DNA from 3 places in the Methylobacterium sp. 092160098-2 genome. Region 2 is predicted to be linked to each of the others. Evidence: predicted binding sites of a transcription regulator. Region 2 holds the regulator's gene; each other region holds the start of a gene.
The links. The regulator PhoB, encoded in region 2, activates phosphate uptake and scavenging genes when phosphate is short. The targets are predictions, from matches to a motif close to TGTCATNNANCTGTCAT.
Positions count from the first base shown of each region.

Region 1 (4,489 bases), on a different contig from region 2:
GCCCGAGGCGGGTCACGTGACCCATCTTCCGGCCGGGACGCGCCTCGCCCTTGCCGTAGAGGTGCAGATGGGCGCCGGGCTCGGCCAGCAGGGCGTGCCAGTCGTCGGCCTGGGCACCGATCAGGTTGCGCATCTCCACCGGCAGGCCGCCGACCCGGCCCGGATCGCCCAGCGGCCAGCCGCAGACGGCCCGCACGTGCTGGGCGAATTGCGAGGTCAGCGCCCCCTCGCTGGTCCAGTGACCGGAATTGTGGACCCGGGGCGCGATCTCGTTGACCACGAGCCGCTCCGCCCCGTCCTCGCGGACGAGGAACATCTCGACGGCGAGGACGCCGACATAGTCGAGGGCGTCGGCGATCCGACGGGCGATCTCGAGGGCGATGCGTCCCGTCTCCGGGGCCACGCCCGGGGCCGGCACCCGCGTCAGAGCGAGGATGTGATCGCGGTGCTCGTTCTCGCACAGGTCGTAGGCCGCGAAGCTGCCGTCGCGCCCGCGGGCGCCCACCACGGAGACCTCACGCTCGAACGGCACGAAGCCCTCCAGGATCAGCGGCGCGCCGCCGAACTCGGCGAACAGGGCGTTGCGGTCGCCCTCGGCCCGCTCGCGGAGCATGCGCTGCCCCTTGCCGTCGTAGCCGAAGCGGCGGGTTTTGAGCACCGCCGGCAGGCCGATCACCTCGATCGCCCGGTCGAGATCGTCGGGCGTGTCCACCGCCCGGAACGGCGCCGTCGGGATGCCCAGCCCGTTGATGAATTCCTTCTCGGAGAGGCGGTCCTGCGTGGTCGAGAGCGCCCGCGCGTTCGGGTGCAGGGCGGCGTGCCGGGCCAGGATGTCGGCCGTGGCGTGCGGGATATTCTCGAACTCGTAGGTCACGACATCGACGCTGCGCGCGAAGGCGGCCAGCGCCTCGGCATCGTCGTAGGCCGCGCAGGTGGTCCGGGCGGCCACGTCGAAGGCGGGGCTGTCCGCGTCGGGGGCGTAGACGTGCGCCTTGAGGCCGTAATCGGCCGCCGCCAGCGCGATCATGCGCCCGAGTTGGCCTCCACCGACGATGCCGAGGGTGGAGCCGGGGCCGAGGATCTTGTCCGTCACGCGTTCTCTTCCGTCACCGGCCGTTCGGCCACCGAGGCGGTCTGGGCCGCGCGCCACGCCTCCAGGCGCTCCGCCAGATCCGGATCGGAGAGCGCCAGGACGGCGGCGGCGAGCAGGGCCGCGTTGATGGCCCCGGCCCGGCCGATCGCCAGGGTCCCCACCGGGATGCCCGCCGGCATCTGGACGATCGAGAGGAGGCTGTCCTGGCCAGACAGGGCCTTGGATTCCACCGGGACGCCGAAAACCGGCAGGCGGGTCATCGCGGCCGCCATGCCGGGCAGGTGCGCGGCGCCGCCCGCCCCCGCGATCACGACCTTGAGGCCGGCCGCGACCGCGCCTTTGGCGAAGGCCACGAGCCGGTCCGGCGTGCGGTGGGCCGACACGATGCGCGCGTCGTAGGGTACGCCGAGGGCATCGAGCGTCTCGGCGGCATGCCGCATGGTCGCCCAGTCGGACTGGCTGCCCATGATGATCGCGACCGGAGGCGACGCCATCGTTGATCCCGGAAAAAGAGGGCGCTTACAGGCGGTGCGGGCCCGCGGCAAGGCGCGGCCCGAAGACGTCCACCGGCATCAGGCGATGATGTCCGGCGTGAGCGCGTCCTCGATGTGGAAGATGCGGTCACGCAGGGTGAGCTTGCGCTTCTTCAGACGCTGGATCTGGAGCTGGTCGCCAGCCACGCTGCGCTCCAGCGCCTCGATGGCACCGTCGAGATCCCGGTGCTCCTCGCGCAGCCGCGCCAGTTCGCCCAGGAGGTCCGACTGCGCACTCTCACCCGCCTCGTCCGCCATCGTCACCTGAGGACCCGAAGACCGTTCATGGCCCGAGAGCATGCGTCACGCTCCGGCGCCGGACAAGACGGCGCGGTAAGCAATCATCAGACTTAGCAGCAGAAAACGCTTCGACAGGTCCGGCATCTTGTGCCAATCTCGGTGTGTCGAAACGATGACAGGAGATTCGGCTCATGTCGCTGCAGACGCATCTGAACCAACTCGCCCGGAAGCACGAAGCCCTCGAGCGTGAGATTCAGGAAGCGATCCACAGGCCTTCGGCGAACGACCTTCACATCGCCGAGATGAAGCGACGGAAACTCCTTCTCAAAGACGAGATCAACAGGCTGCAGGCGAACGGCAATACGCTGCACTGAGCCCCTGATCCGTCCGCACGGATAGCAGAAACGGCACGACAGCTGCCGCCGCATCGGGAGACCGGTGCGGCGGTTTTGCGTTCTGCGACCGCCCGTTTGGAGAAACGGCCGCCTGGGGATCGCCGATCCGGGCGGGCGTCGTGCTCTCGCGGATGTGACCCCGGAGCCTTGGCGACGGGGCGCCTGCCGCGCCCGCACGCCCGGGGATCGAAACAGACGACCCGCGACCTCCCGGCAGATGCATTTCCCGCCGGGCACGCCGAGGCGCCCGGCTTCGAAGCCGCCGATCCGGGATGCATCCGGCGAACGCGTCACGGAGCACCCCGATCGCGCGAGCGAAGGCGCGTGGGGGTTCCGGCGACCCACAACCGGCCTCGCACCCGCGGAAGAATGCGCTACTCTGGGCCCCGCCGCCGGAGAGCGGCCCGCGAGGAAACGCCGAACCGATGACGAGAGCCAGCCTGCCGGGCCGCTACCCGGACATCTACGACTCGGCCCGCCGCGACCCGGAGGCGTTCTGGCTCGGCGCGGCGCAGGCGCTCGACTGGGCGGACGTCCCGCAGCGGGCCTTCGCGCCGGATTCCGGCCCCTACGGCCGCTGGTTTCCGGACGGCACCCTGAACGCCTGCCACAATGCCGTGGACCGTCACGCCGACGGAGCGCGGGCGGATCAGGTGGCGATCCGCTACGATTCGCCCGTCACCGGGACCAAGCGCAGCATCACCTACCGCGCGTTGCGCGACGAGGTGGCGGTACTGGCCGCCGTCCTCGCCGGCCTCGGCGTCGGCAAGGGCGACCGGGTGATCCTCTACATGCCGATGGTGCCCGAGGCCCTGTTCGGCATGCTGGCCTGCGCACGGCTCGGCGCGGTGCATTCGGTCGTGTTCGGCGGCTTCGCGGCCAACGAGCTGGCGGTGCGGATCGAGGACGCGGCGCCGAAGGTGGTGCTCGCCGCCTCCTGCGGGATCGAGCCGAACCGCGTGGTCGCCTACAAGCCGCTCCTCGACGCGGCGATCGCGGCCTCGCGCCACAAGCCGGAAGCCTGCCTGATCCTGCAGCGCCCGCAGGCCGCCGCGACGCTCATGCCGGAGCGGGACCGCGACTGGGCCGAGACCGTGGCGGCCGCCCGTGCGGCGGGGCAGCGGGCGGCCTGCGTGCCGGTCGCCGCCACCGACCCGCTCTACATCCTCTACACCTCCGGGACGACCGGGAAGCCCAAGGGCGTGGTCCGCGATACCGGCGGCTACCTCGTCGCCCTCGCGTGGTCGATGCCGAACCTCTACGGCGTCCAGCCCGGCGAGACCTATTTCTGCGCCTCCGACATCGGCTGGGTCGTCGGGCACTCCTACATCGTCTACGCGCCGCTCCTGCACGGCTGCACCACGGTCCTGTACGAGGGCAAGCCGGTGGGCACGCCGGATGCCGGCGCATTCTGGCGGGTCGTCGCCGAGTACGGGGTCGTGTGCCTGTTCACCGCGCCGACGGCGCTGCGGGCCATCAAGAAGGAGGATTCCGCCGGCGCCCGGATCGCCGATTACGACCTCTCCGCCTTCCGCAGCCTGTTCCTCGCGGGCGAGCGCGCCGATCCCGATTCGGTCGCCTGGGCCGAGCGGGTGCTGAACCGGCCGGTGATCGACCATTGGTGGCAGACCGAGACCGGCTGGCCGATCGCCGGCAACCCGATGGGTCTCGGCCTCCTGCCGGTGAAGCACGGTAGCACCTGCGTGCCGATGCCGGGCTACCAAGTCGAGGTGCTGGACGAGGGCGGCAAACCGGTCCCGGCCGGGACCATGGGCACCATCGCGATCCGCCTGCCCCTGCCCCCCGGCTGCCTGCCGACGCTCTGGGGCTCGGACGCGCGCATGCGGTCGAGCTACCTTTCCACGTTCCCGGGCTACTACGACACCTCGGATGCCGGGGTGATCGACGCGGACGGCTACATCACGGTGCTGGGACGCACCGACGACATCATCAACGTCGCCGGGCACCGCCTGTCCACTGGCGGCATGGAGGCAGTGCTGGCGGGCCATCCGGACGTGGCCGAGTGCGCGGTCATCGGCATCCGGGACGCCTTGAAGGGCGAAGTCCCCTGTGGCTTCGTGGTGCTCAAGGCCGGCGTCGACCGGCCGACCGAGACGATCGAGCGGGAACTCGTGGCCAAGGTGCGCGACGAGATCGGCCCCGTGGCGGCATTCAAGCTGGCCCTCACCGTGCCGCGGCTGCCCAAGACCCGGTCGGGCAAGATCCTG
Region 1 is NZ_JAQPZJ010000003.1:218,144-222,632, reverse strand. It holds gene PQI07_RS33300 (5-(carboxyamino)imidazole ribonucleotide synthase) at 1-1,093, opposite strand, end outside; gene purE (5-(carboxyamino)imidazole ribonucleotide mutase) at 1,090-1,587, opposite strand; gene PQI07_RS33290 (YdcH family protein) at 1,666-1,926, opposite strand; gene PQI07_RS33285 (YdcH family protein) at 2,058-2,240, shown strand; gene PQI07_RS33280 (propionyl-CoA synthetase) at 2,687-4,489, shown strand, end outside.
Region 1: the regulator PhoB is predicted to act here: its motif matches at 2,028-2,044, upstream of PQI07_RS33285 (YdcH family protein).

Region 2 (4,489 bases):
GGTGAAGTCACGCTCCTCGTGCCCGTGACGCCGCCGCCGAGCCTCGACCCGGCCAATCCCGTTCAGATTCAGGCGAAGCTGACCTATCTCGTCTGCGAGACCGAGTGCGTCCCCGGTTCGGCCGATCTCGCCCTCACCCTGCCGGTGGGCAAGGCCGAGCCGGACCCGGCCAACGCCGCGCTGTTCGCGCGCGCCCGGGCTGCCCTGCCCGCGCCGGCGCTCTGGCCCCTGCGCCTGTCGAGCCAGGGCGACACGCTGCAGCTCGATTTCGCCGCGACCGGCCTGAAACCCGAATCCATCCGGAACGCCGCCTATTTCCCCTATGCCGAGACGGCGATCGACAACGCCGCCGCGCAGGTGATGACCGTCGACGAGACCGGTCTGCATCTGACCATCGCGCGCAGCAGCCCGACCGATCCTTTGCCCGCCGCCCTGCCCGGCGTCCTGACGATCGACGAGGTCGGTACGGACGGCACCCGCCGCCTCGCCTTCGCGTATGGTGACGAGCCGGTGCTTCCTGCCGTCGCGGCCGCGTCGAGCGCGCCGAATCCGGCCGGAGCCCCGCCGGCCGCCGCCGAGTTCGACGCGCTGACCCTCGCGACCGCCGCGGCCTTCGCCTTTTTGGGCGGCCTGATCCTCAACCTGATGCCCTGCGTCTTCCCGGTGCTGTCCATCAAGGTGCTGAGCCTCGTGCGGCATGCCGGCGAGGGCCCGGCGCGGCTGCGGCTGCACGGCCTCGCCTACACGGCCGGCGTGCTGGCGAGCTTCCTCGGCCTCGCATCCCTGCTGATCGCCCTGAAGGGCGGTGGGGCCGCGATCGGCTGGGGCTTCCAGCTGCAATCGCCCGCCATGGTCGCAGCCCTCGCCTATCTGCTGTTCGCTATGGGCCTGAGCCTGTCCGGAGTGGTCCATGTCGGCGGCCGGCTCGCCGGCCTCGGAGACGGCCTGACCCGGCGTGCCGGCCTGAGCGGCTCGTTCTTCACGGGTGTGCTGGCGACCCTGGTGGCGACCCCCTGCACGGCGCCGTTCATGGGCTCGGCGGTGGGCTTCGCGCTGACGCAGAGTGCCGGTGTCGCGCTCGCCGTCTTCGCGAGCCTCGGCCTCGGCCTCGCCCTGCCCTTCCTGGTGCTGACCCTCTGGCCGCCGGCCCTGCGGGCGCTGCCGCGGCCGGGCGCCTGGATGGAGACCCTCAAACAGGTCCTGGCCTTCCCGGTCTACGCCACCGTGGCCTGGCTGATCTGGGTTCTGGCGCAGCAGGTCGATCCGCGTGGGCTGCTGGCGGCGCTGATCGGCCTCGTCCTGGTGGGCTTCGCCGCCTGGGCCTGGGAACACGGCCGCGCCGCCGCGCCCGGGGCGGGCCGGGTCGCGCGGGTCGCTGCGGCCCTCGCGCTAATCGCCGTGTCGGCCCTCGCCGTGACCCTTCCGCGGGACCGCGCCGCGCCGTCGGCGCAGGCCGCCGCCGACGGGGTCGAGCCCTTCACTCAAGCGCGTCTCGACGCCCTGGTGGACGCGCACCGCCCCGTCTTCGTGGACATGACCGCCGCGTGGTGCATCACCTGCGCGGTGAACGAGGCGACCTCGCTCAACACCAAGGCCGTGCGGGCCGCGATGGCCGAGCGCGGCGTGACCTACATGAAGGGCGACTGGACCAACCAGAATCCCGAGATCACCCGTCTGCTGGAGAAGCACGGGCGCAGCGGCGTGCCGCTCTACCTCCTCTATACCGGAACCGGAGCGCCTCAGGTGCTTCCGCAGATCCTCACCGAGGGGACGGTTCTGGCGGCGCTCGACGCCGTGCCGGTCGCGTCCGGCCGGAGCGCGGCGCTGACCCGCTGAATCTGCGCGAGGCCCGGGGGGCCGCCGGGCCTCGCAGCATCCGCCGGCCTCGAACGTCCCTGGCTCCCTTCGCTGCAAGCGGGCGGGCGGCGCGGCCGACCGGCCTCCGGCCCGGAACCCTTTGTCCCGGAACGCTTCGCGCCCCTCTCAAGCGTCGAGCGAGAACGTCTCGTCGAAGGCGTAGCCCGAGCCGCGGACCGTACGGATCGGGTCGGCTTGGCGCGGGCCGTTCAGTGCCTTGCGCAGCCGCCCGACATGGACGTCGACCGTGCGCTCGTCGATGTAGACGTCGTGTCCCCAGACCCCGTCGAGGAGCTGCTCGCGGGAGAAGACACGGCCCGGCGCCAGCATCAGGAATTCCAGCAGACGGAACTCTGTGGGGCCGAGATGCAGCTCCTCGCCGCCGCGGCGGACGCGATGGCCGGTGCGGTCGAGTTCGAGGTCGCCCGCCGCCAGCCGGTCCGAGACATGGGCGGGCTTGGCCCGGCGGAGCAGCGCGCGGATCCGGGCAAGCAGTTCCGGGACGGAGAACGGCTTGACGATGTAGTCGTCGGCGCCCGTCCCGAGACCGCGGATCCGGTCGCCCTCCTCGCCCCGGGCAGTGAGCATGATCACGGGCAGCCGCTCGGTCTCCCGGCGCGCCCGGATCCGCCGGCACAGCTCGATGCCCGACAGGCCGGGCAGCATCCAGTCGAGCAGGACGAGATCGGGGATCCGCTCCGCCAGGAGCAGCTCCGCGTCGTCGCCCCGAGCCGCGGAATCCACCAGAAAGCCCTCGGCTTCCAGATTGTAGCGCAGCAGCGTGGTCAGCGCCTCCTCGTCCTCGACGATCAGGACTTGCATGCTCACGTTCGAAGATCCGTTCACGAAGCGGCGCCATACGGCCTGCAGGCGCGCCGACTCTCCTTGGAGTTGGCGGGCAGGCAGAGGGTGCAGGAGGCGCCGCTCAGCCTCAACCCGCACGCTCCGATTCTCCGGCGGCGCCCCACAGGAGCGCGCGCAGGCCGACGCCTGGACCGGGGGCGGCCCGCTTACGGAGCCGGCACCCCGTCCACGGTCGCATAGTTCGACGCATCGTTCTTCGGCCGGTCGCCCGCCAGGGCCTCGCCCGTGGCGAGATAATGGATCGTCTCGGCGATGTTGGTGGTGTGGTCGCCGATCCGCTCGACGTTCTTGGCGCAGAACAGAAGATGCGTGCAGAACGAGATGTTGCGCGGATCCTCCATCATGTAGGTCAGGAGCTCGCGGAACAGCGAATTGTACAGGGCGTCGATCTCGCCGTCCCGCTCCCAGACATCGTGGGCTGCCTGGACGTCGCGGCTCGCATAGGCGTCGAGAACGTCCTTGAGCTGGCCCTCCGCGAGGTCGCTCATGTGGCGCACGCCGAGAACGATCTTCTGGGCCGGCGCCTGATCGGAGATCGCCACCACCCGCTTGGCGACGTTCTTGGCGAGGTCGCCGATCCGCTCGAGGTCGCCGGAGACGCGGATCGCCGAGATCGTCTCACGCAGATCGATCGCCAGGGGCTGACGCCGGGCGATCAACAGCACGGCGCGCTCCTCGATGTCCCGCTGCAGGGCGTCGAGGCGCTTGTCGGCGACGATCACCGCCTGGGCGAGCGTGTCGTCCCGGCGCACGAGGGCGTCCGTCGCCTCCGCGGTCATCTTCTCGGCCACGCCGCCCATCTCCGAGATCGAGCGACGCAGGTTCTCCAGGTCGGTGTCGTAGGAGGTGACGATATGGCCGGGCATGGCGAATCCTTCGATGGGTCCCGGGGGCGGCGCTCCGGGGAGGCCCTCGGGGACCCGCCGGCCCTCCGCGGATGCGGCGACCGGACGGCCTTCCCCGAGACCGGAGCGTCCAGGCAGACTAGCCGAACCGGCCGGTGATGTAGTCCTGGGTGCGGCGTTCCGTCGGGTTCATGAACATCCGGTTGGTCGGACCGAACTCGATCAGCTGGCCCAGATACATGAAGGCGGTGAACTGCGAGATGCGCGCCGCCTGCTGCATGTTGTGGGTGACGATCACGATGGTGAACTCGTCGCGCAACTGCTCGATCAGCTCCTCGATGCGGCCGGTGGAGATCGGGTCGAGGGCCGAGGTCGGCTCGTCGAACAGGATCACCTCCGGGCGCTGCGCCACCGTGCGGGCGATGCACAGGCGCTGCTGCTGGCCGCCCGACAGGCCCGTGCCCTGCTGCTTGAGCTTGTCCTTCACCTCGTCCCAGAGGGCGGCCTTGCGCAGGGAGGCCTCGATCCGGCCGTCGAGTTCGGATTTCGGCAGCTTCTCGTAGAGGCGCAGGCCGAAGGCGACGTTGTCATAGATCGACATCGGGAACGGCGTCGGCTTCTGGAACACCATGCCGATGCGCGAGCGCAGCTCGTTCAGGTCGATGGAGGGGCTGAGGATGTTCTCGCCGTCCAGGAGGATCTCGCCCTCGGCCCGCTGCTCCGGATAGAGGCTGTAGATCCGGTTGAAGCAGCGCAGCAGGGTGGACTTGCCGCAGCCCGAGGGCCCGATCAGCGCCGTGACCTGCCGGTCGTGGAAGTTGAGGTTGACGTCCTTCAACCCGTGGAAGCTGCCGTAGTAGAAGTTCAGGCGCTTCACGGCGATCCGCACGGGACCGCCCTCGTCGGCGCGGTTGCGGTTCAGC
Region 2 is NZ_JAQPZJ010000001.1:4,207,533-4,212,021, reverse strand. It holds gene PQI07_RS19820 (protein-disulfide reductase DsbD family protein) at 1-1,836, shown strand, start outside; gene phoB (phosphate regulon transcriptional regulator PhoB) at 1,984-2,679, opposite strand; gene phoU (phosphate signaling complex protein PhoU) at 2,868-3,587, opposite strand; gene pstB (phosphate ABC transporter ATP-binding protein PstB) at 3,706-4,489, opposite strand, start outside.

Region 3 (4,489 bases), 2.1 Mb from region 2:
TTCAGCGTGTAGCGGTAGGCCGGGCGTTTCCGGAACGGCACCGCGTAGGCGTAGCCCGCCACCGCGCCGTCCCGGTCGGCCACGAGGTGGGGCAGGCGCTTCTTGCGCATGGTCTTGCGCCGCCGCTTCAGGTCGTCGGGAAGCAGACGGTCCTCCTCGGCGACGCCGACATCGCTCACGCCCCTGCTGATGTGGTGCTCGTAGATCGCCACCATCGCCTCGACATCCGCATCCGAGGAGGCGCGGATGACGATGTCGGGGCAGGTGCGGGCCGGGACCAGGCCGGGCGTCTCGACCTCGATCTCCATCAGGCCCCCTCGCGTGCCACGTAGGTGTGGAAGCGGATCCGCCCGTCCGGATCGACCTCGCGGTAGACGCCCTGGATCTCGGCCTCGAAGCCCGGGAACAGGTTGGCGGAGGCCTCGAACATCTTGAAATAGTCGAGCATGGGCTTGGCCCGGTCGTCCAGGCGCTCGCCCGGCAGCACCGTGCCGATGCCCGGGGGATAGACCAGCATCAGCGTGGTGGCGATCCGCCCCTCGGCCTCGGCGATCGGCACGTAATCGACCTTGTTGCGGGTCAGCAGCTGGGCGGCCTTCTTGGGCGGCATCACCATCTCGGGCAGGTGCTCCGGGGCGAACTGGCGCCGCTGGAGCGTGGAGGTGCCGGCCTCCCGGTGGAAGGCGTGGAATTCGGCGCAGAGGTCGCGCAGGCGCACGCCGCGGTAGCGGTTCGGCCGGCGGTTGACGAATTCCGGCATGGCCTCCTCCAGCGGGACGTTGTCGTCGTGGAGCCGCTTGAAGGCGACGAGGCCCGAGATCAGCGTGCCGGCCTTGGAGGATTCGACCCCCGGGGTCAGCAGGAAGAGCAGCGAGTTCAGGTCGTTCTTCTCGGCGACGATCCGGTTCTCACGCAGGTACTGGGCCACGATCGGCGCCGGCACGCCGTGCTGGGCGTAAGCCCCCGTGTGCCGGTCGAAGCCGGGGGTGAGCACGGTGAGCTTGTTCGGGTCGGTGATCGCGTAGCCCGGCGCCACGTGGGTGAAGCCGTGCCAGCGGGCGCCCGGCTTCAGCTCCCAGTGGCGCGGCGTGGCGGCGAGCTCGTCGGTCGGCACACTTTCCCAAGGCACCTCGGCCCCGTCGGCATTCACCGTCACGTCCGGCACGAAGGGGTCGAAGAACCAGCGCCTTGCGGGATCGCGCTCGTTCTCCTCGAATTCCCGCCGGATCGCCCGGACCTTCTTGCGCCACTCGATCCCGAGCCGGATCGTGTCGTCCCACAGGATCATGCCGGAGCGGCCCTTCATCATCTGGGCGCCGACATCGAGGGAGGCAAAGAGCGGGTAGAAGGGCGACGTGGAGGCGTGGACGAGGAAGCTCTCGTTGAGCCGCTTGTGCTCGACCCGCCGGGTCTGGCCGCGGATATGCCCGTCGCGGGTGTGGATCTGCGAGGCCTGGGAGAAGCTCGCGAGCTGCTTGTGGGTCGATTGCGTGGCGACGATGCCGGGCGAGGTCTCGTCGAGGCCGGTCAGCCCCATGGCGAAGCGGCGGGCGTAGAGCGGGTGGAACTTCATGAAGCCCGCCCAGGCCTCGTCGAACAGGATGTAGTCGCAGAGGTGGCCGATCTTCTCCAGGATCTCCTGGGCGTCGTAGATCGTGCCGTCGTAGGTGCACTGCTCGATCACCGCAACGCGGAACGGCCGCTCCCGGCGCCACGCCTCGGGATCGGTCACCAGCGGGTTCCGGCGGATCTTCTCCCGGATCCGGGTCTCGTCGAGGGCCTCATGATACATGGGGCCGATCAGGCCGTAGGCGTTCCGGTCCGTTTCCAGAAAGATCGGGATGCCGCCGCCCAGGAACAGGGCGCCGTGATGCGCCGCCTTGTGGTTGTTGCGGTCGAACAGGACGAGGTCGTCCTCCGCGATCAGCGAGGACAGGACGATCTTGTTGGAGGCCGAGGTGCCGTTGAGGACGAAGTAGGTCTTCTCGGCCCCGAAGATCTTCGCGGCCTCCTTCTGGGCCTTCAGCGCCGGGCCCTCGTGGGTCAGCAGGTCGCCGAGGTCGAGGACCGAGTTGTCGAGGTCGTCGCGGAAGATCGCTTCCCCCAGGTGCTCCACGAAGATCCGGCCGATCGGCGACCGGTTGTAGAAGATGCCGCCGTTGTGGCCCGGGCAGGTCCAGAGCTGGTTGCCCTTCTCGGCGTAGTCGACGAGCGCGCCGAAGAACGGCGTCTTGAGGGTCTGGGCGTATTGCGTGACCCGGCTGACGAGGCCGCGGGCGATGAATTCCGGCGTCTCCTCCGCCAGGAAGATGTAGCCGTCGATGAAATCGAGCAGTTCGACCGGGATGTCCTCCAGCCGCTTGCGGCGGACCATGATGACGATCGGCATCTCCAGGCCGCGCTTGCGCATCATGTCGATGAGGGCGGCGGCCTTGCCGTCGAGGCCGCGCTTGCCCCAATCGACCACGAGGCAGCCCACCGCGGCGTCGGTCTGCACCGCGATGGCCGCGTCCTCGACCCGCCGGGCGCGCACCACCTCGAAGCCGCGCTGCTCCACGGCTGCCACGATCTGATTGACGCGCGCGCCTTCGAGATCGTCCGGATCGAAGGCGGGGGCGCACATCAGGACCGTGAAGCGACGGTGGAAGTCCATGGAGCCCTCTCTGGCCTCGGATGCAGCGCGTGGCTTTCCGGCCCGTCTGCGACGATTGCATGACAACGTGCGCGGCGGGTGGTCGTGGTGCGGACGAAAGGGCGTGATCCGGGCGCGGTCGGAGCCGTTGGAGCGCGGCCTTCCCACCCGCGCCCTCATCCTGAGGTGCCGGTCGGAGATCGGTCGCGCGGCCCGCGGCGGCAACCCGTCTCAGGGTATCACAGGGCGCGCCGCCGCGCCCAGACATCCGGATTGACCAGTCCGCCCGGCCGCCGGCCTGCCAGCACGTCGACCACGCGGCCGGCGGCGGTCTCGGCGGTGCGGATCAGGGCCGACCCGGTGGAACCGCCGACATGGGGCGTCAGGATCGCCCGCGCCTGACGGGCGAGGGGGTGGTCGGCCGGCAGGGGCTCCTGGGCGAAGACATCGAGCCCGGCGCCCGCGATCGTGCCGGATTCCAGCGCCTCCACCAGGGCCGCCTCGTCGATCAGGCCGCCGCGGCTGGTGTTGATCAGGAAGGCGTCCCGCTTCATCCCGGCGAGCTGGTCCCGGCCGATCAGGCCGCGGGTGGCCGGGGTCAGGGGCACGTGCAGGGAGACGATGTCGGCCTCCGCGAGGAGCGCGTCCACCGAAGGAGCCCGCAGGGCACCGGCATTGGCGAAGTCGGCGTCCGGCCGGCTCGGGCCGTAGGCCAGCACCCGCAGGCCGAGGGCCGTGCCGAGCCGGGCCGTCGCCTGCCCGATCGCCCCGAAGCCGACGAGGCCCAGCGTCAGGCCGGCCAGCTCGATCAGGCGGGCGGTGAACTTGAAGCTGTCGTCCCCGCGCCGGACCGAGCGGTCGGCCTCCGGCAGGGCCTTGGCCAGGGCGAAGATCAGCGCCAGCGTCTGCTCGGCCACCGAGACGGCGTTGGCGCCGGGCGTATTGACCACCACGATCCCGGCCTCGGTCGCCTCGGCGGTGGCGACGTGGTCGGTGCCGGTGCCGTGCACGCCGATCACCCGCAGGGCCGGGGCCGCTGCGATGGCGCGGGCCGGGAAGCCGGTGTTGCGGGTGATGACGGCGACGCACGGGGCGGCCTCGCGGGCCAGGGTCTCGGGATCGGTGCCGCTCGCCGGACGCGGCTCCAATCCGGCCGCCCGCAGCCGGTCGAGGCCCGCCGCGTGGATCGGCTGGACGATGAGGCACGGACCGGTGATCACGGGAAAACCTCTGCACTAGAGGAGGGGTGACAGGCACGTTTCGCGCCGGGCCCGTCTAGGCGGGGTGGGCAACCCTGGCAACCGGGCGCCCCGGTCTCCGCCGCGGCAACCCGATCGGACGCGCGCGATCCACACCCGATCGCGGCCGTGTCGGGCCCCGCACGCCCCGCCCGGCCCGACGATCCCGGCCGCGCGCCTCAGCCGAGCTCTAACCCGGCCTTCCGCGAAATCGCCTGCTCGACCGTGCGATGATGAGTGAGGCACTGATAATGATGTCGTTCGGCAATGGAAGTCAGTATAGAAAGCAATCAATATCGATCACGTAGATCGACCCTGCGTGCGCTGAATATAATTATAATTAATCCAAATGTATTTTTGACACACGTAGAGATATTTGCTGCCTTGCTCCGTGATTCGGAGCTTTCGTCACGACAATGCGGTCTCAAGATTTCTCGGTGTCGGTTTCCGCGCGGAACCGGCGCCGGCGGCGCGCGGCACGGCCGGTTCTCCCGATGGCTTTCCTGCTGGGCTTCGTCGGTTCCGGGCTGCACGCGGCCCGCGCGGAGGAGGCCGGGGCCGGCCGGGAGGTCCAGCTCGACGAGATCTCGGTCGCGAGCGCGGCCGCGCCGCGCGGACC
Region 3 is NZ_JAQPZJ010000001.1:2,070,429-2,074,917, reverse strand. It holds gene PQI07_RS09800 (GNAT family N-acetyltransferase) at 1-308, opposite strand, end outside; gene PQI07_RS09795 (Orn/Lys/Arg family decarboxylase) at 308-2,653, opposite strand; gene PQI07_RS09790 (hydroxyacid dehydrogenase) at 2,872-3,852, opposite strand; gene PQI07_RS09785 (TonB-dependent receptor) at 4,365-4,489, shown strand, end outside.
Region 3: the regulator PhoB is predicted to act here: its motif matches at 2,702-2,718, upstream of PQI07_RS09795 (Orn/Lys/Arg family decarboxylase).